Regions from separate parts of the Natranaerofaba carboxydovora genome, predicted to be linked through region 3. Evidence: riboswitches for the same ligand, from Rfam matches in the RefSeq annotation. Region 3 holds a riboswitch; each other region holds the start of a gene.
What was found. Region 3 has a riboswitch for cobalamin ahead of ACONDI_RS10045 (4Fe-4S dicluster domain-containing protein). Riboswitches for the same ligand answer to the same signal wherever they lie in the genome.

Region 1 (5,325 bases), 240 kb from region 3:
AGGGGTTTGTTGGAGCGCCTCTTGCTTTATTTCAGATCGGGGGTATGTTTGGTCAACCTGGCTGGGGATATATAAATGAGAATTTTTTTGGTGGAGATAGAAGAAAAGGTCTTTTTGTACAGGGGCTTTTGATTTCCTTTGTCTTGTTGATGACAAGTATATTGGTATACGTATTTTCCTTTGGACTTGTTGGAGGGTTGGTATTCTCATTTTTTATGGGATTTTTTGTCTTAGGTATTCCTGGAGTTTATTTTACCGCTGTTGGCGAGCTTGTCCCTGAAAATCAAAATGGGACCGCTACAAGCCTTGCATTAATTTTTCTTAGATTTGGGGTTATTATAGTTCCGCCTATATTTGGTTACATTGCTGATGTATTTGGTAGTTATCAGTTTAGCTGGATAGTACTTAGTGGTCTAGTATTCATCCTTACAATGTTATTTTATTTTACAAGTAAGGGTGCCATGGAGCGGATCAGATTAATGGAAGAGGAAAAATCAAAGAAAAATACCATTTGATATAATTGATAAAATAATTTTGAATTTGAATAATCTATCTTAAGGGGTAGTAAAGGGGTAATCACAAAGATGCAAAATAGAAACCAAAATCAAACACAACAACATAGCAATCAAAACAATCATAACAATCAAAACAATCAAAGCAAAATAAGAAGCAGTATAATTAAAAAAATTGTTCTTTTTGTAATAGTGCTTTTTGGTATTTTTGGGATTATTAGTTCTTTTGGCAGTGATGATTATGTGGATGAAAATATTGTGCTGTTGGCCTTAGATGATAGACCTGCTAATACCTTTGTTCCAGAGAAGACTGCCAAGGTAAGTGGTGGGGTAAATATTAATACCATGCCAGAGGAATTAATGGAAGAGATTTCGCCAAAGGATGAGGGGTTTGACAGCGAGTTAATAGAGAAGATAGGGGATTTTTTGAAAAATAAAGGGTATGGAGAGTTAAATGAAGCTGATGAGGCTTTTGGCCATGACGGGGAGGTTGATGCCTTTGTAATATCTGCGGATATGCTCTTTTTTGGCGGGCTTGTCTCTTCTAGAAATGTAGAGCCTAATATTGACAAAGAAGAAAGGATTAAAAAAGGAACCAATATACTAAAAGAACTTAAAGAGATATATCCTGATGCTGAAGTTTATGTCTATTCTTCGATCCAAAGGTTGGCACCTACTTTTGCTGGGGATGTGGATGATGATCTTTATAATGATATTAGGTACTGGGCGATAAATTATGACAGGGTCCATAATGAGGGAAAAGTTGAGTACACTGCAAATCTTGAGAGGTTAGAAAATAGAATCCCGGATGGTATTTTGAAGGGCTATATTAATTCTAGGGAGATGAATCAAAGGATAAATCTCAAGCTCTTAGAGCTATTAGATGATGATTATATAGATTATATGGTAATATCCCAAGACGATGCGGCAGATTATGGTCTTCATAGAGTGGAGCAAAAAGAGATTGAAGAGAAGAAGAGTTCTCTTAATATAGAAGACAAAATTGAAATTTTCCCAGGAACTGATGAAGTGGATGGGATTTTGATCTCTAGATATATTAATAAGGCTTATGATAGAGAGCCTTTGTTTTATCCGATATATCCTGAAGTACCAGAAATTATAAAAGACAATATTGATCCAGAATATTATGATCCAGAAGAGTGGATCCCTCTTCTAGAAGATATCCCCCTTGAAAAAAATATAGAAGCACGTATTAATGCCCTTGGGGGAGAGCTTGTAGATGATAGAGAAAAAGCAGATATCCTTTTATTTGTTAATAATTTAAACTGCGGTTGTGGTGAGATGACAGAGGACCTTGTAAAAAGGCTTAAGAGACAAATAGAACTTGATGAAGATGAAAAAATAGAAGTAAGGGATGAATTAACAGAGAGTATAAAAGAATTTGCTAGAGAGATATCATACAATCTCAATATGGGTAGGTATGCGGCAGTTTCTGATGTTGGAAAGCTAAATGGAGGATGTAAGACCTTTGTTGAAGGTTTACTAGAAGAAGTGGAACTTTTTGACCTTCTGTCATACAGCGGTTGGAATACTGCTGGGAACAGTCTTGGTCAGTCCCTTGCCCAGGCAAATAACAGGCATTTTTATATTTTGGCAGGTAGTGAAGATATTGAATATGAAGATAGATACTATCTTGATAATGACTCTAAGCTCCTTGGGGCTAGAGCTCAGGCAAGTCTGATCTTTCATAGATTTTCTAAAGACTATCTATATGCAGGTGGATTTCGTAAAGAAGTAATAGATTATATGGGTGAATTAGAAGATAATGATGGAGATCAGCATGACCTTGGTGAAGATTACGATAAGATTAAAGATTATTTTGATGATAAATTTAGGGGTGAGTTAGAAGAGTTTTATGAAGATTATTTTGATGGTAGGAGATTAGCTTTAGGGGATAGTGGGGACTGTGATTGTTGTGAAGGCTTTTGCAGTCTTGGTCTTGATGAGGGTGATCAGCCTGGTTATGTACTAAAAAGTTTGTCAAAGTTAGAGATTAACTTGCCCTGGAGAAGGTTGTTTGAGGTAGATATAACCCCAGAATTTGTAATAGAAAGAGAAGGGTAAGGATAGTATCGTAAATAATGGATTTTTGCTGGTTTTATGAAGTTTTTCTGAAGTTGACATTTTAGCTGTGGTATTGCTAAAATAAAATAGTGAAAATGTAACAGTGAAAATACATTTGAAAATATTACAATTGATTCTTACACTAGCGAATCAACAATTTAATATCCAAAAAGGTCCCCTCTCTTGGGGATAATAGGGAAGCCGGGCTTTTAACCGGCGCGGTCCCGCCGCTGTAATCGAGGACGAACCCCCATCATGCCACTGGCATCTACTCCTAATTAAAGTTATGCTAGGGAGAGTTAAGGTAAAGGAGAACAAAGGTGCTTGGGAAGGCGGGGAAGTAGGGAGAATCGAAGCCAGAAGACCTGCCTTTTTGGTGAGGGCGATAGTTACCCTAAGGATGATGGTAAAGTTCTTGGGCTCATTTTCTAATGGGCTCCAAGAACTTTTTTTATTTTCATTAAAACAAATTTAGGAGGTCGATAAAATTGAGTGAAAAGCTTAAAGATGTTCTTGATGATGTTATTGAAGGGATAGAGCCTTTGGATGAAGAGGCTATGAAAAAGGCACAGGAGAGGCTAGATGATCTGACAAAACCCCCTGGAAGCCTTGGAGTACTTGAAGAACTTGCCAAAAAGCTGGCTGGAATATACAAAGAGCCTATTCCTTCCCTTAAAAAGAAGGCAGGAGTTTTGATGGCAGCAGATCATGGTGTGGTTGAAGAGAAGGTGTCTGCTTTTCCTAAAGAAGTTACTGCCCAGATGGTGCAAAACTTTGCTGGTGAAGGTGCAGCAATTAATGTTTTGTCAAATCATGAAGGAGTAGAGCTTACATTAGTTGACGTTGGGGTTTATGAAGATATATCTGATATCGACAAGGTACTGCATAGAAAGGTTGCACCAGGGACTAAGAATATGGCTAAAGAACCAGCTATGACAAAAGATGAGGCTTTAAAGGCTATGCAGGTAGGTTTTGAAATAGCTGAAAAGTTCAGTGATGATGGTGTAGGAATTGTCTCTACAGGCGAGATGGGTATAGGTAATACCACTCCTAGTGCTGCAATAATATATTTATATGGAGATGCTCCCATTCGCCAAGTAGTTGGACGGGGGACAGGTGTTGAAGATGACAGGTTAGAGAATAAGATTAAGGCCATTGAAAAGGCTATAGAAGTTAACAGTCCTGATCCAGATGATCCTTTAGATGTGCTTTCGAAAATAGGTGGCCTTGAGATAGCAGGGTTGTGCGGTGTGTTTTTGGGCTGTGCAAGTAAAAGAATTCCTGTGATGATAGATGGATTTATTTCGGGAGCGGCTGCTGTTATGGCTTCTAAGTTTTGTGAGGGTAGTGTTAATTACATGATAGGGTCGCACTTGTCCAAAGAGCCTGGACATAATGTAATGTTATCCCTTCTTGGGATTAAGCCTATGTTTAGTATGGATATGAGACTTGGTGAGGGAACAGGGGCTGTCCTTGCCATGAACTCTGTTGAGGCAGCTGTGAAGATTATTAATGAGATGGCTACCTTTTCAGATGCTGGTGTCAGTAAAGATGAATAGTAAATTTTGGCAATTAGTATCTAACTAGCAATTGATATCTCAAATGGTTAATATAAGTTTGCTTTGGTTTGTCTCCCATAAAAACTAACTTATGGGAGACAAACCATAAAGCTATACTCGTTATGCTAGAAGGCTGTTACCTTGTGTAATAACCACCGTCTGAAGGTCTGTCTCTGTCATCTTTTTTATCATCCTGTTTATCATGGCCAGAGGTTTTTTCTTTTTCTTCTTCTAGCAGTTTACCTGCCTGTTTTTTAAAATTATCTGCTTTTTCTTTTTCTCTTTGGCCTTCCGGGGTATTTAGTATTAGTCTTCCTTCCCTGATCCATTTTTTTATGTATTTTCCTTCTACCCCTGTTTCAGAAATAATCTGATTGATGGTGTTACTTGGATTTTCTTCAATATATTCTTTAACTTTTTCAAACATGTTTTCAGCACATCTTTCACAAATTTCTTTATTTGCTTCAGCAAAGAAAGCGTTTTTGCATTTTTCACAGAGAAGGTTGTTAAATTCTTCGTTCATAAATAAAAACTCCTTTCAAATAACTATACTAAATAAATAACTACCTCTTTTCAAAAATAATAAAAAGTAATAAAATAAAAAAGCGAAGTATTATTATAAGGTGTAGTTAGAAATTATATAACATAAATGGTTATTTGGGAAGAAATAAACGGTAAATAAAAGAAAAGAGGGATACGATTGCGTCCTGAATTAATTGAGATAGGTGGAATGGCTATTTACTCCTACGGAGTTATGATTGCCATTGCGTTTGTGGTGGGAATTTTTTATGCGCTAAAGCAGGCGCCAAAAGAAGGATTTAAAGAAGATCATATATTAGAAGTTTTGATACTTGTAATAGTCCTTGCAGCACTTGGATCTAGGTTTATTTTTGTAGCGAGAAACTTTGAATTTTACAGGCATGAGTTCATGTGGGGGATGCTTGGCTTTAGAGATGGTGGGCTTGTCTTTCATGGAGGATTTATCTTTGCAGCACTTGGTGTTTTGGCTTACAGTTATTACAGGAAGTATTCTTTTTTTAGGCTGATGGATCTTGGGGTTATTCTTGTTGCTATTGGGTATCCCATAACCAGGATAGGATGTTTTCTAAATGGATGCTGTTATGGTTTGCCAAGTGATTTGCCATGGGCTGTAGTCTATCCGGCGGTAG
Region 2 (5,325 bases), 1.1 Mb from region 3:
CCTGGTAGCGTTTCTTACCATATCCATCAGCTACGAATTCTTTTTCAAGTTCTTTTGCATGTACGAAAATAACGTCTGCATCGCCCCTTCTTCCAGCTTCTAAAGCTTGGCCTGTACCTACAGCAATCACTTCCACATTGTAACCTGTCTCATCTTCAAATATTGGAAGCAGCTCATCCAATAGGCCAGAATCCTCTGTACTAGTCGTAGTAGCTAACCTAAGCCTAGGATTATCTGATCCAGAACTACAACCTGTTAAAATAAAGCTAAGCAAAAAAAATAAAAGTAGAAAGTTACACAGTTTAGTTTTTTTGTTATTAACTAGTTTGTACATTACCACCACTCCTTTAGCAGCTTTTACAGCTTTTTAACCTCTTTATGTTTTTCCCTGCATATCGCTTCACAGGTTATATTCTACATTTTTTATAGTAATCCTGCTTAAAAAAATAATTTGTGAAAGTAATGTACAAGCAATTTTGTTATAGTCCTTTTATTAAATTCCTTAGAATAACGATCAGTATAGCCTTAAATACTTAGCAAATAATAAAAATATAATAAAGAGTGTGGAGGTGGATTTTGCTTGAGAGTAGTAGGAAGGTTCCCAGACAAATCACGTGCTAGTTCTGCAATAGACAGCCTTAAAAAAATTGGCCTTGATAGAAAAGATATGATTGTAAGTCAAATAAAAAATGATGAGTTTGTAAATAGTGAAATTGAAACAGAGGAGATACGTTTTGTTCAAACCGAACGTGAAGGCCTAGGAGAAACTGAAAGTTTTATCGAAGGTATTTCAGGCTTAAAAGGAAAAGGCGGTATTGTGGTAGCTGTAGAAGTTTCAAAACATGACAGACATAGAATAAGAGAACTAATGGAACAATCTGGTGCTAATGAGATAGTCGAAGACTAGTTGTAGGCTGAATTAACTAAGAAATGTACAAAGGGGCTTTGTCAAGCTCCTTTGCTTTTTTGATATAATAGGGACTGCCCTGTACGCACAAAATTTAAAATAGTGACAGTAAAAAATGAAATCAGCATTGTTAACCATAATGTAAATAACCTGCTTAATATGCTAACTGTGAGAGCCAAATTTTCTGTTAAGCCCATATTATATAATTGAAAGCTCATGGCACCTTCATAGGTCCCTATTCCACCGGGACTTATTGGCAGCATGCTAAATAGATAGCCCATAAAAGTTGCACTTGATGCCTGTACATAAGATAGATTTATATTCATATCTACTACTATAAAAAATGTTTTCAAACCTAGAAGACTCCAGATAATAATACCTAACAAAAAAGCTTTTCCAAGTGATAATTTATTGTTTAAAAACATTTTCTTATAAGTAGAAAATTCATTGATCAATCGATTAAACTTATTAACTCCAAGTTTATAAAATAAATAGTTTAACTTTTCTTTAGAAATAAAAGCATAAACAAAATAGATTATAGAAAATATTATGGTCGCTGTAATGATTACGTATAGCAAATTATCCATTAAGAACGACGGTATTCTTTTATAAACAATTATGTAACAAGCCATCATGACTATCAAAAAACTACATATACTAATAATTTTTTGAGCTATAACAAGGGTTATGGCCTCCTTTTTATCGTAACCATAACTTTTTATTAGCATAACAACTTTTAGACCTTCTCCTCCCGTCTTTACAGCAGGAGTCACCCCTTCTAACAAGGTTCCATATGAATTAACAATCCAAAAGTCTTTTACTTGTCCACCTTGTCCACCAAGTTTATCAGATAAAATTATGGAACAATATTTCCACTGCATAGCTATTAATGCTAAAGTAACAAACTGCAGTACAATCAACCAAATAATTGTCGCAGAAGACATTTGTTTTACATTAGCTATAAACTCCGGCATATGGGCAAAAATAATAGCTACTACTGATAAAAGAAAAATGCTTTTCAAAATTTTTACAAGTTTATTATTCATTGTTTGTCAACTCCATAATCACTAAACTTCATCATCATATTCATCGTCTAAATTAAAAAACTCCCTTTGAAAGGGAGTAGGAACCAACAGTAAAGTGATACTAGTATTATAAAGATATCTTAGCGAAACTTTACCTCCCTATCCATCGTAGATCAAAGGTAAAAACAAATCAGGCAGGTCTCCTGGCTCAGGTTCATCAATTATTTTCGCCTTCCCAGAGAAGTTCACCTTTCTCCAGTGGCCTATGTGAAAATAATCTCCCCTTTACAGTGGCGGGACCGCGTCGAATTTTCACCGACTTCCCTTTTAACCTTATAAATAAGGCACCTAATTCATATATATATTTAATTTTTGTTCAGATTACATGTTTACTTCATTCTTATTAATAAGCTAGTTTGTTATATTCTCGTTAAAAAAATAATTTCCTCCTGCGATTTCAGAAATACTTTAAAAGAGCTAAATAATATTACTGTGGATGATAAAAACTCTTAGTAAAGTTATCATCATCTTTATTTGGATAATCCTTACGGTAATGACTACCGCGACTTTCTTGTCTTTGAAGTGCTGACCTAACAGTCAATTGAAATAATTTTGAACTCATTTCACATGTCACAAGGTCTTTCAAATCTTTCTTTCTTACCTTACCTTCTCCTGCTAATTTACAGAGATTTAGGATTTTGTCTCTTATTTTTTCACCTTCTTTATAACCCTCTTTCATGGTGGCCTCTTCCCTTATAGGCGAGAGAGCTTCCCAGTGCAGTTCTTTTAATTTTCGATCTATAATTTTTACATTTTCATTACTATTTTCCTCATTAGCTAATAAACCTTCTTTATTTGATTTAGTTAAATTATTACTTATATTCAATATTTTAATCAAAGGATTTTGATATTCGATATTTGATAGTTCAACATCTTTAAGTTCTTCACCATCAGTTAATCTCTTCTCCATTTTTAAGGCACATTTTATACCAAAAGTAAGAGCTTCAGTCAGGGCATTCCCCCCAAGACGATTAGCGCCATGAATTCCTCCAACCACTTCTCCTGCAGCATAAAGCCCCTTAACACCTGTTTCTAGTTTTTCATCTAATGCTATTCCACCCATGGTAAAGTGAGCCGCCGGTCCTATCAAGAAAGGCTTCTCTTCAAAATTAAAGCTTATCCTCTCATACAGTGGAAGAGAATTAAGTCCCTCCCATTCTTCTTTAGGGCATGACGTCATATCCATCCAAACTTGGCTTCCAGCCTGCCATTCTTCTTCTAGCTTTCTACCAAGTTTGTCTCTTTCGCTAAGACAAGCTGTATTAGCATTCCAACCTTCCCCTAGGTGCTTTTTAAGTAAATCTTCTCCTTCATCATTAACTAGCTTAGTACTCTTTGGATAAAATATAGGAGCTATAAATCCAGGAAGCCTTTTATCTCTAAAACCTATTGGGTAAAATTGTATAAATTCCAAGTCCTTCAATCTGGCTCCAGCCCTATAAGCAAGTACTAAACCTTCTCCTCTCATGGCTGGTGGATTATCATTTTTCATAAAAGACCCTGCAAATCCTCCTGTAGCCAAAAGCACTGTCTTTGATTTGAAGTACACAAGGTCATTATTATCATCTAATGCCAAAACACCCTGGCATTTGTCACCATCTTTAATTAATTCTACAGGAAGGTGAAAGCTATAAAATCTAACTCCTAATTTTTTTGCAATAGCTGTCAATTCATCCATCAGATTAGATCCTGGAATGGGTCTTTCCCCTTTTTTTACCTGAAAGCCCCTTTCGGTGTTATTTAGCACTATACCTAACTCTTTGGACAAAAATTCAAATGCCTCAGGAGATTCTTCCACCATTTGTTTTAATATATCCTGTTGATTAACCCCTTCACCCGCCTCAAAACTCATTTTATAATGATCTTTTTCATCAAATTCACTACCTCCGGCAGACGTAAAAATACCCATCGAAAAGGAGGTACAAGTCGCTTTTCCAGGTCCTTTTTTTGTTATAACGGCCGCTTCTTTATTCATTTTAGATAATTTTATAGCAGCAATAATCCCGGCAAGACCGCTGCCGATAACTACTGCAGGTTCTTCAATTTGTTTAATATAGTTACTTATCAAAAAAAAGCCCCCTTAGGCTTAGCAAAGTTAATTTTAATTTATCACAATATATCCCTTTAATCAATTTAAAAAATTTATCATATACCCCGATATATCTCGATTGTAAATGTACAGGATATTTTTTGAACCTTTTATATTTATTTAGCATATTTAGAAATTAGTTCACTTAATTCTTTAATAGATTCGGCCTGATTTTTATTATCATTCACTTCACTTAGACATTCTTTTAAATGATGTTCAAGAATTATTGTTCCTACATTGTTTACAGCTGATCTAACTGCATTTGTCTGCATTAAAATATTTGTACAGCACTTATCCTCTTCCACCATCTTCCTTATGCCTTTGATCTGCCCCTCTATTCTTTTGAGCCTATTTAGTATTAAAGTTTTTTGATCTTTCACACTAAATACCTGGTTACTAAAATATGCACAAATCTAAACGTTGCGCTTAATGATCCGCCGCCGAACCAAGAAAAGGCGACTTACCGCAGAGATTTTCACTCTGTTTCGCCAGTATAGGGTCATCTACCTAAAGTAGAAGACAGACCGGCGACTCCCTGTTAGGGACGGCGGGTGCGATAGGCCTTTCCTTCCCAAGGTATTAACCTATCGCAGTAAAAGAATTTTAGTAACTCAGGGTTTTCACCTCCTGTCTTTTTAGTTTATGATCGCTTAAATTAAATTCCAAAAATACCTCCCATAAAACCAATAATAAACTGTCATTTTTCACTTTTATCTTTTAATTTTCAAACACAATCCCCTATATACCTCACAGGGGTATTTATATGGTAATGTAAAAATCAGTCAATGTCAATCAAATTTATAAGAAAAAGTGATAAAAAAACCCCCATTTAGCACTTTTATATGCCAGGGGGATAATATTATTGTTATGACCTTTATTATTATTATTTAATTGATATTCAGTTTTTAATGCCCACAATTCGGACCATCGTGCTCACAATATGAACAATTACCAGAAAGTTTCCCATCCATATAGTCATTTATGACTGCCTCTACTTCACCCTCTATTCCTACTAATGTATCGATTCCTTTAGATGCAAAAAGCTGTCTTGCTCTTTCTCCCATGCCTCCTGAAATGACACATTCAACTCCTTGTTCAGCCAAAAACTTTGGCAAAAATCCTGGCTTGTGACTTCTGTTTTTCAAGGTATTTCTTTTTTGTCATATGCTTATTACCGATGATACCAAAGATATTAGCATATGTCAATTTCGGGCAGCCTAAATAGCTTTACTTAATTCACAATA
Region 3 (5,325 bases):
TAAAACCGTTTCTGATTCAACCCATTTCATTTTGCTAATTCCTCTAAGGCCGGCTTATATTTTTTTATGATTTCTTCCGCCATTTTTAATTGATTATCTTTCTCCAAACGCTTTTCAAGCCTTTCTAAAACATTTTTTAACTCTTCTGGAGAAAGACTAGCAAGTTCTTTCACTAAGTCTTCATGTGCTCTCAATTTGATTCCCCCTTTGCTACTATTATAACCTATTGAATACTCATTTTACAATTTCGCATCTATAATCTACTGTGACACTTATGTCAAAATTAAAACCTGATAATTAAATTAAAAAAGGCACCTACAATTGTAATCACAATAAAAAGAATAAGGATAATCACACTAAATTTTTTTAAAAATCCCTGACTTTTAAATTTTTGAATTATACTCATAAACATAAGTCCCTCCTACCCAAAAATGGGTTTCCCCATCTGTTTTTGAACTTTAATTTATCCATTAACTCCTGTTAATGAATAGATTCAGCAATATTAATTATTTCTTCTTTTGCTAATTTACCAGTGATAGAGTGTTCTATTAATTTATGATCAATAAACAAGACGGTTATATAATCATTTTTATGATAGACAATCATACCTTCATATCCATCTATTTCTACATCTTCATCAATCTCTTCTGCATTTGGGTAAGCACTAGCTCTTTCTTCATTTTCAGATAATTCTCTTTGAGTCAACCTCAATAATAAATCTTCATCGTTCTTAAATGTTATATGGGCGTTATAAACTTCAGGGGAAATATCAAATTCATCCAACTCATACCCAGGCGGCAGATATTCTGGTAAATATACACCTTCATCTTTTAATTCTAACTCAATCTCATCTAATTTTTCCTCAGGTAGCCAGTTGTATTGTACGTAGTGCCCATCCTCTTCACGGCTAATATCTAAAACAACCGACCTTAGTGCCTCTGAAGGAGAAGTAAAGAAAGCACCAACAGAAAAATTAATAAATATTAGGCCTAAAATTACAAAAGAAATACTTTTGCCGACTTTTTTTAATCTCTTTTTTCCTCGGTGCTCTTCTATGTCCATAAGTAATTTGTCCCATTTTTCTTTTTCGAAGTGTTCATTCATTAAATATCACCCTGCCTCAGGATATTTTTCTCTATTAGACTTTTCCTCAAAAATGCCTTCTACCAATATAACTTTTTAAGGATAAAAATGTTGCACCAAATTTAAAATTTTTTATAAAAAATTGAGGGCATCCCCTCAATTTAATTTTAGTATATATAGCAATCTGATATAGTTTAAAAATGTCTATTTTCTCCAAACATACTTCTTAACTTATCTAAAGCCCTCTTGTATCGTGAGCGAAGAGTTGTTTCTTTTTCATCTAACTTTGCACCAATCTCTTCAAAGGTAAGCTCCTCGATAATTTTATAGTAAATAACCGATCTATCTTTTAAACGCAGCTTATCAATATATTCATTAATCAACTCTTTTTCTTCAATTTTTTCTAAATAATCTTCTGGATATTCTTCTGGTTTTTTAACCTTCTTATAATTGTAATCTACTTGAATTTACCCTTGCATTTTTTTAAAAAGAAATATAATATAATTATAGAAAATCAACTTAGTTAAGTCTATTAATACAATATTTCTTTGATATTTGATCTAAAATCGTCTAAAAGTTAATAGTCAACAGTAGGTGCCCCTTTTGGGGGAGAATAGGGAATCAGGTGCAAGTCCTGAGCGGTCCCGCCACTGTAACCGGGGATGACTCCTGTAATACACCACCCGTGTCAATAAAAATAAGGCACCGGGGAAGGTACAGGATAAGAGGATCCGGGAGCCAGGAGACCTGCCTGCTGTGGGCGTGTTAGTGATGAGAGATGATGGTAAAGTCTCCAACTGTATTTTAGTTGGAGGCTTTTTTTATTACATTATTTTAATTTAAGATTCTACTGCAAAAAATCATATGAGCAATAAGCAATGAGCAAAGTTTTTTTCTAATTTCAATACATCTTTATAAGAAAACAGGAGGGATAGAAAAATGAACATTCCAATTAAGATTAACAGTGATAATTGCCGGGGATGTCGTCGCTGTGAGATGGCATGTTCCTGGCAAGAGAATGGTATGATTAATCCAAAAAATGCAGGGATTAAAATTCATATCCTTGATGAAGTAGGCAAACATCTCCCAGTCCTAAATCAACAGTGTTACGAAGCTTTTTGCGGCAAAGAACCAAAAGAAGCAGCTGGTCAAGGCATTCCTAGCTGTGTCTTTGCCTGTGCATTTGATGCCCTAACCATGGGCGATACGGATGATAACCAAAATGAAAGTATAGAAAATGAAGGGGGAATGAATCATGCCTAATGATGCCTGGGCAGGACAAATTCTATGGGTGGATCTAACAAGCAAAGAAATTACTAAGAAAGATCTTCCTGAAGAGTTGGCTGCTAATTATCTTGGTCAATCAGGGGTAAATGCTAAGATTTTGTATGACTCGATAAATGAAGACACTCGCCCCTTTGATCCAGAAAATCCTTTAATATTTGGAACAGGGCCTTTAACAGGAACACTTGCGCCTTGTTCTGGAAGATATACTGTAACGTCCCTCTCCCCTTTAACTAACTTGTTTGGCGATGCCAATTCTGGAGGACATTTTGGGCCTGAGCTAAAATATTCAGGGTTTGATCACATAGTTATCACTGGTAGTTCAGAAGAGCCAGTGTATCTATGGATAAATGAAGGTGAAGTAAAAATAAAGTCAGCTTCTCATTTGAAGGGACTTGATACATGGAAAACAGAAGATAAGATAAAAGCAGAATTAGGACAAGAGACAGCACAGGTTGCTTGTATAGGCCCTGCAGGCGAAAACCTTGTCCGCTTCGCAGCAGTTATTAATAATAAATGTAGGGCTGCAGGAAGGACTGGTATGGGAGCTGTGATGGGGTCAAAGAATCTAAAAGCTGTAGTTGTTAAGGGTTCGGCAGGTACTACTGTAAAAGAGCCAAGCTCCTTTCTTGGTGCAGTTCGAAAGAGTGAAAATGACATATTTAATGACCCCTTGTATCCCAATGCTTCTAAATATGGTACAACTGCCATTACAGGGCTTGCCCAACATTTAGGTTTTTTACCCACAAGGAACTTTCAGTACTCATCTTTTGAGGGAGCCGATAATCTAAGTGGAGATGTAATCCTAGACAACTATACTATCAGGCATAAAGGTTGTTTTAACTGTCCAGTAAGCTGCAGTCGCTTTTACAAAGTTGAAGACGGAGAATATTCAGGAACATTCGGTGAAGGGCCAGAATATGAGAGTATATCAGCATTAGGTCCAAAATGCGGTAACGATAATTTACCTTCAGTGTTAAACGCCAATACTCTCTGTAACAAACTTGGATTAGATACGATCTCCTCGGGTAATATGGTTGCCTGGGCTATGGAATGTAGAGAAAAGGGGCTTTTGGCTGACAATCTTACAAACCCTGAAGGTGAAGTCCTTGAATGGGGTAATCACCGGGCAATAGTAAAACTTATTAAAATGATAGCAAACCGCGAAGGTCTAGGAGATATCCTGGCTGAAGGAGGAGTAAGAGCTAGTGAAAAAATCGGCGGAAAAGACTATTTGGTTCACTCAAAAGGATTAGATTACCCTGCAGTTGATGTCCGAGGGACAAAAGGCATGGCGCTAAGTTTTGCAGCATCACCCAGGGGCGGTGACCATCTAAAAGGACTTCCTTTATACGAAGTTGCACCCGATGTTTATAAAGATGACATAAAAGAAGAACTAAATATTGAAATTGGTGATGAGTACTGGAAAGAATACAATACAAAAGCAGAGCTTATAACCTGGCATGAAAACTGGCACTGTGTGGTTGATTCCCTTGGGCTTTGTAAACTTGAGGGCATAGCCCTAAAGCCGCTAAAACCACGTCATTTTGTCAGTCTTTATAAGACTGCGACTGGAATGGATATTACTGAAAAAGAGATGGAACAAATAGGAGAGCGTATCTATAATTTAGAAAAACTTATTAATATAAAGGTTGGAGATGTTAAACGAGAAGATGACTTACCACCCAAAAGGCTCTTAGAAGAACCTATTAAGAATGGCTTAAATAAGGGTGAGAAGTTAAAATCTGAAGACTTCAATAATTTGTTAGATGAATATTATAAGCTAAGAGGATGGGACCTGTCAGGACGCCCACTAAAAGAAACTCTAGAGAAACTAAACTTGGCTTAGAAGATACATCCTATGTTCACCTGCTATAGTGTGAGTGTGTGGTGTGTGTGAGTATCACACTATTGCAGGTGAATTAAATACATTTTGCAAATGTATACCAACAGCTCATTACTAGATCTGTAAGGAAAATTTAAGCAAATTCCGTAGACTCTCTTTCTACTAATTTTTTGTAAACATGTGCCGTAGCTAGAAACGATATAGGCATAGTAACCAAAAGCCCTATTCCCAGCAGTAAAATTCCGCCAAAATTAATTAATACAACTGCAAGAAAGAAAACTATTAATTTTAATAATCGACCTTTGGTCAGTCTAAAGCTTGCTTTTAGCGACTCTATTATTCCCATGTCTTTATCTACGATAAAATAATCGAAAAAGAAAAGCTTTATAGCTAGTAGAATCCCTGGAATCATTCCAGGTAATCCCATGATAACTAAAAAACCAACAATCAGAGGTTGTGTGCCATCTGTGATTCTGTACAATGTATCAAAAGCAAGACTTGTTGCAAATAAAATAAAGGGCATCACAACTATTAAAGTAACAATCAACACTACTGCAAGATAAATTATAAATGAGATAATATACCTAATTAAATACTTGAATACATTTAAGAAGTCTGAATAACTATAAGCTTCATTTTCGTAAGCTTTCAATGTAATCTTAATCATCCCAAGGGAAAAAATCAAAGATAAGGCCATGCTTATTAAATCAAACAAAAATGATACAGGAAGATCCCTAACCAGAAGGCTCCAAAAATCTACCCCAAATATTATTACAAAGTACAATAGCATCAAAACAACCCAAAAACCAACCTTCTCGACAAATTTCCCCCAGCCAAATTTAATAGCCTCTCTTGTAGAAAAAATAAAAATCCTTCCTTTCTTTTTATAAATCTTCTCCATCTTTTGAAACAGGAGATTAAAATTCTTTCATTTCCACGACTCTAAATCTATCATCTTGATGAAAATTATTTACCCTAAAAACATATTCACCATTTATTTCTTCGGCATTTTGTTTACCTTCTATCCGGTATAAAAACTGGTATTCTAAATAATCCGTCATCCTATCTTCTGCCATTTGTTCAGTAACTTTCACTTTAAGATTGTCATCATC
Region 4 (5,325 bases), 1.4 Mb from region 3:
ATATAATTATAAGCTTTTAAGCTCGTCGCTTCATTTTTATCATAAAGGTCTGTCAAATATTTATTTTGATTAAATTCCATAGTTTCAACTTTTCCACCCAGGTCAATCACCATAACCTGACCCTTGAGGATCTCACCTAGATAAACAGGATCAAAGTTTGCCATTTGTTTAGCAGAATTTATTCTATGATTAATCTTCCACAATCCAGAAAATCCAATGCTATCACTTGGTTCAATCTCTACTCCGATTCTAAAAAATTTACTAGCCGGTATGTCCAAATTAAATAATTTTAATACAGCCATAATACTTCCAAGTACATCTGCACTGCTAGTCGCAAATCCTTTTCCTTCAGGTTTAGGACATTCTATTTCAAGTTTAAAATCAAAGCCATTAATCCCCAGTTCACTGCAAACTTTTTTTACAGCATTTATGGCCTTAGGAGGATAGGTCACATTGCCATCATGATCTATCCTATTTGCAGTGACACTAATGTCTTGAGTTTCTTTTTCTTGACACGACAAAGATATTTTAGTAAAAATGTCTATAGGACATGACACCAAAAAATCATCACCGTTTAGTCTTCCCTGAACCCATTCTCCACAGGTTAGTGGCACTTTAAGACAAACCCATTTTTCGTTTATAGACAATTCATTCACCACCATTACAAATAAAACATCATACTTTTGTGAGTAGACTTTTTGCACCAAAGTACAGTTTTATTATATAAGAAAACTTCCCATTAAAAGAACCATTACCTGGGAAAATTCACAGCAGGCACCATAACCATCTCCATTTACCCCACCAAGTTTGATAGATAAACGTTTAATAAATAAATAGGTCAAACTCCCTGATATTACAGCAGCTATGATAAGTTCTGTTAAGATTGTACCCGTTAAATTTTCTGGAAAGAAAAAATACAATGCTAAAAGCAGTACCCCTCCGGACAATACAGCCCATAGATGACCAAGTATACTGTAGTCCTCCTGACATATTTGTCCAAGCCCTTTTTTCCCTGAAGGATAGGGAAAAGAAACTATCACTAAATACATCAGAATTCTCGCAAACCACGGGAAAAAAAGAATCCACACCAAAGAAAACTCACTAATTAAAACTTCTCTTAAAAATATCACTTTTCCTAATATCAGAAAAACAAGTCCTGCCGCTCCTATTGCTCCGATATTACTATCTTTCAAAACCGCTCTTAAATCATCGCCTTCTTTGCGGCTGTATATACCATCTATCCAATCAGAAAAACCATCTAAATGAAGCCCACCTGTCAAAAACCCATCTAACAGTACCAGTAAAAAAGCAAGCATAAAAGGAGAAACAAGCCCATCTAAAACCAAGAACAAAAACAAATATATAAAAGATAAAATCACACCAACCCAGGGAAAATAATGAGTTGTCCTTGTGAAATCTAACTGCCATCCAGGCATGGGAACTACCGTAAGGAGTGTAATTGCAGAATATAGCCTTTTGTAAAAAGTCTTTATTTGCTTAAATAAGTTCATTATAATTGGCATCCTTCCAGTAATTAACCTTGGTTATAATGTTAATTTTACTGCAAAAAGTCATATGAAAAAAAGTTTTGTTTTTAATTGTAATACATCTTGATGAGAAAGCAGGAGAATCGACGTTTATATTTTATCATACCATACAAATAGAACATGATGAATTTAAATCAAATAGTTTATAATAAGCGATAAAACAACTGAGAATAGCAGGGCCATCCAGGCCGAAATATTTATTAGATTTATTGCACTTTTTAGATGATGAGGTCCTGGAAGCTTTTGGTTTTCTCCCATATATGCCCGAAAAGATTCTTCCCCATTATAATAATTAAGACCTCCAAGTCTAACCTCCAACAAACCAGCCACAACACTTTCTGATTGGCCAGCATTTGGACTTGGATGTTTACTGGCATCTTTTTTTCTTAATGAAACCGCTTTTTTATAATTTAACTTTTTTAGCCTTCCAACCAAAAGGAATATATATGCCGATAATCTTGCAGGGATATAATTTAAAACATCATCAAGTTTAGCAGAAAAATAACCTAAATCTCTATAAGGCAAAAATTTGTACCCAATCATAGAGTCCAAGGTGTTGACAGCTTTATATGTCATAGCGAGGGGAGCCCCACCAATAGCTCCAAAAAAAAGGGGCGCCATAATACCATCTCCAAAACTCTCAGCAGCCGTCTCAATTCCTGCCCTTGATACTTCACTATCATTTAGCCTTGAAACATCCCTACCTACAACTTTACCAACTGCTTTTCTTGCACTATCCAAATCCCCATGCATAAGAGGATCTAATACATCTTTTAAATGATAGGTCAAACTTTTAATAGAAATACAAAAATAAAGAAGTAAAAGTTCAACCCACCAGCCTATACTCACCAACAGAACTGATACATAGTAGGTTATAAATATTACGATGAGTGCCAATACAACTCCGCCAGCTTTTAAGCTGGTTGGTGTTTTAAATATTTTAAAAGCTAGATCTTTAAGCTTGTCAATTAAAATTCCAATCAAACAAACCGGGTGATACCTTCCAAAAGGATCTCCTATAAGTAAGTCAAGCAAAAAAGCTCCAGTTATCAATACAGGTGAAAAAATTGTTGCCCCCTCCTATTTTATCTGCGTAGGTATCCCTGAAATAACTAAATATACTTCATCAGAGGACTCAGCAATTATACGATTGGCACGACCTGCAAGATCTCTGAAAACCCTACCCATTTTGTGTTCAGGCACCAAACCAAAACCAACTTCATTGGTAACAAAGATAGTTTCTGCTTCATTTTTTTTTATAATATCAATCATTTTTTTGAATTCTTCTAGCACAAAAGTTTCAAATCTTTCATCCCACTTATCCCAGTATTTCATAAGTTTATTTGAAAGATAAACGGTTACACAGTCAACCAAAATTAGTTGCTTTTTTTTACATAAAGAATTAAACCTATGAAAAAGATATAAAGGCTCCTCAATTGTTTCCCAATCTATAGGCCTTCTTTCTCTGTGAACTTCTATTCTTCTTTTCATCTCCTCATCATGCGGCTCAGCAGTAGCTACATATGACACAGGCAAAGGAGATTCTTTGGCTAGTTGTTCAGCATAATCACTTTTCCCTGAGCGAGCTCCACCTGTTACCAAAATAAGTTTAGACATGAAATTCTCCTTTAACACGAAAATTCAACATCAAAAATCTAGCTTACTCGAACTACGAACGTCCGAGTATCCTTAAAACACTATATCATAAACCGAATTTTTTTGCCATATTTATAAATATATATTAACCATACACAAATTTCCTAGCACTTTTGTTTTGGGTTATCACTTCTAACTTTCACTTGCCCACCAAACCTTCTTATGGTATAGTTATATAAAAGCAATATAAATACGAGTTTTACCTCAGGGTGCCATTACTAATGGTTAAAAGGGAATCAGGTGAAAATCCTGAGCGGTCCCGCCACTGTAATTGGCCAAATTATCGTGTTTTAGCCACTGGAAAGTTTCTTTCCCGGGAAGGCTATAACACCTTACTTGGGCCATAAGCCAGGAAACCTGCCCTGAGGCCGGTACTCTAATAGCCTTCGAGGATAAAGGCAGAGTACCCACGCTGGACTGTCTAGACTAACTGTAGCTTAGAACGCAGTTAGTAATAATAAGACATAGTACAGCCGGGTACCCAGCTTCTTCCTAGAAGGCTGGGATTTTTATTTTGCCTAATAATAAAATTAACAACACTAGAGGAGGAAGTTATAATGCATTTACCTGATGGTGCAATGGGCATAACACAAGCTGCTAGTTGGTGGGCTCTAACTGGAGGATCTCTTATAACGGCAGTAATGGCTTTTAGAAACAAAGCCAAAGATATTCCGGGCATTAAAGGTATCTTGGGCCTATTGACCGCAGTATCTTTTGTAATCTCAACGATACATTTTCCTATACCTGTAATTGGAAGCAGTGCACACATGGTGGGAGCTGCGATAATAGCTTTTATTATCGGGCCAAAATTATTACCCATAATCATTTTTCTATCATTGTTTATCCAGGCTTTATTTTTCTCTCATGGAGGTTTAACAACCCTCGGCGCTAACACTTTTGCCACCTGGTTTGGCGGATTTTTTGGCTGGGCTATATTTTATTACTCAGACAAAATAAACTACAAAAATTCTAATTTCTTTTTTATAGCTACAACCTGGTTGGCTGGTTTTTTGGGAAGTATAATTGTGTATGCTATTTCCTCTACTCAAATAGCTCTCTCAGAAGTCCATGAAGCTGCCTTTAGTACAGCATGGGCAACTGCTGCCATAGCATATGCTCCAACCCAGGTTCCTTTTGCAATTGTTGAAGGTATAATTACAGTCGGAGTTTTAAAATTTCTTATGTCAAGAAGGCCGCAGATTTTCGAACACCTAAGACCTGTATCTATTATTGATCCGTTAAAACACAATTAGAAAAGCTACCAATAAGTTGGACCAAACTGACCTAAACTTAACATTTCACATAGAGGTGATTAGTCAATGATTAAGATTTTAAGCCAGAATTATATTAGACCCAAACTGGCTTTCACATCGCTCCATCCTCTAAACAAATTTGCTTTTTCTGCAGTTTTATTTACAATAGCATTTATAATATCATTACCTGTCCAGTTATTATTTTTACTGTTAGGGATGTGTATCTTCTTATTTCTATTAAACATAGAGCATGACAAGACCGTTACTACAGTCAAAGCTGCCCTGTTAAGATTTATAGTACCTGGCAGTATGGGCTTTTTCCTTTTTATATTTAATCTATTCACCAGAAAAGGAGCCGAGATATTCAGTTTTGAGCTGCCATTTGTAGGTTTTGACTTGATCGCAACTTACGAAGGTTTAAATTTTGGCTTATCTATTTTTTTGAGGATTATACTGCTTGCATCAATCTTATGGTTTTTTTGTCTTGTTACATCAAAAGCCGAGCTTGTTGGGCTCTTTAAGCATTTTAGAGTTCCTCATGAGATAATTGACATATTTAATTTTTCAACTCGTTATCTTATTTACTTAAAAGACGAGATAAAAAAAGTACAAAAAGCTCAAAAGACACGTCTTGGCTATACCAGCTTCTTAAGGTCTGCCAAGTCTACAATAACTTTGGCTGGCACACTTTTTTTAAAGGCATTTGATCAGGCTTTAAGAACTGATGCGGCATTAAAAGTCAGAGGATATAAAGAAAAACTGTTTTACTTACCCTTTCCAAATTATAACCTTAATGATTTTTATTTTCTTTCAATAATATTTATTTCGTTTTTTACTATAGTAGGAAGCATTTATCTAGGTCACATGTT

Region 1: another riboswitch for cobalamin. It lies ahead of cobT (nicotinate-nucleotide--dimethylbenzimidazole phosphoribosyltransferase); the one in region 3 lies ahead of ACONDI_RS10045 (4Fe-4S dicluster domain-containing protein).
Region 2: another riboswitch for cobalamin. It lies ahead of ACONDI_RS15555 (lysylphosphatidylglycerol synthase transmembrane domain-containing protein); the one in region 3 lies ahead of ACONDI_RS10045 (4Fe-4S dicluster domain-containing protein).
Region 4: another riboswitch for cobalamin. It lies ahead of ACONDI_RS03495 (energy-coupling factor ABC transporter permease); the one in region 3 lies ahead of ACONDI_RS10045 (4Fe-4S dicluster domain-containing protein).

What each region holds. Positions count from the first base shown of each region.
Region 1 is NZ_CP054394.1:2,350,513-2,355,837, reverse strand. It holds gene ACONDI_RS11195 (MFS transporter) at 1-515, shown strand, start outside; gene ACONDI_RS11190 (DUF4127 family protein) at 585-2,597, shown strand; cobalamin riboswitch at 2,752-2,984, shown strand; gene cobT (nicotinate-nucleotide--dimethylbenzimidazole phosphoribosyltransferase) at 3,086-4,156, shown strand; gene ACONDI_RS11180 (hypothetical protein) at 4,293-4,679, opposite strand; gene lgt (prolipoprotein diacylglyceryl transferase) at 4,857-5,325, shown strand, end outside.
Region 2 is NZ_CP054394.1:3,248,808-3,254,132, reverse strand. It holds gene ACONDI_RS15565 (ABC transporter substrate-binding protein) at 1-334, opposite strand, end outside; gene ACONDI_RS15560 (hypothetical protein) at 581-907, shown strand; gene ACONDI_RS15555 (lysylphosphatidylglycerol synthase transmembrane domain-containing protein) at 949-1,953, opposite strand; cobalamin riboswitch at 2,109-2,299, opposite strand; gene ACONDI_RS15550 (FAD-binding protein) at 2,420-4,060, opposite strand; gene ACONDI_RS15545 (metal-sensitive transcriptional regulator) at 4,198-4,461, opposite strand; gene ACONDI_RS15540 (NifB/NifX family molybdenum-iron cluster-binding protein) at 4,987-5,226, opposite strand.
Region 3 is NZ_CP054394.1:2,109,488-2,114,812, forward strand. It holds gene ACONDI_RS10030 (hypothetical protein) at 27-194, opposite strand; gene ACONDI_RS10035 (DUF4367 domain-containing protein) at 481-1,104, opposite strand; gene ACONDI_RS10040 (RNA polymerase sigma factor) at 1,278-1,550, opposite strand; cobalamin riboswitch at 1,659-1,852, shown strand; gene ACONDI_RS10045 (4Fe-4S dicluster domain-containing protein) at 2,023-2,346, shown strand; gene ACONDI_RS10050 (aldehyde ferredoxin oxidoreductase family protein) at 2,339-4,216, shown strand; gene ACONDI_RS10055 (DUF975 family protein) at 4,347-5,114, opposite strand; gene ACONDI_RS10060 (superinfection immunity protein) at 5,131-5,325, opposite strand, start outside.
Region 4 is NZ_CP054394.1:729,103-734,427, reverse strand. It holds gene ACONDI_RS03515 (GHMP family kinase ATP-binding protein) at 1-647, opposite strand, end outside; gene ACONDI_RS03510 (adenosylcobinamide-GDP ribazoletransferase) at 720-1,511, opposite strand; gene cbiB (adenosylcobinamide-phosphate synthase CbiB) at 1,677-2,582, opposite strand; gene cobU (bifunctional adenosylcobinamide kinase/adenosylcobinamide-phosphate guanylyltransferase) at 2,628-3,164, opposite strand; cobalamin riboswitch at 3,394-3,582, shown strand; gene ACONDI_RS03495 (energy-coupling factor ABC transporter permease) at 3,761-4,456, shown strand; gene ACONDI_RS03490 (energy-coupling factor transporter transmembrane component T family protein) at 4,523-5,325, shown strand, end outside.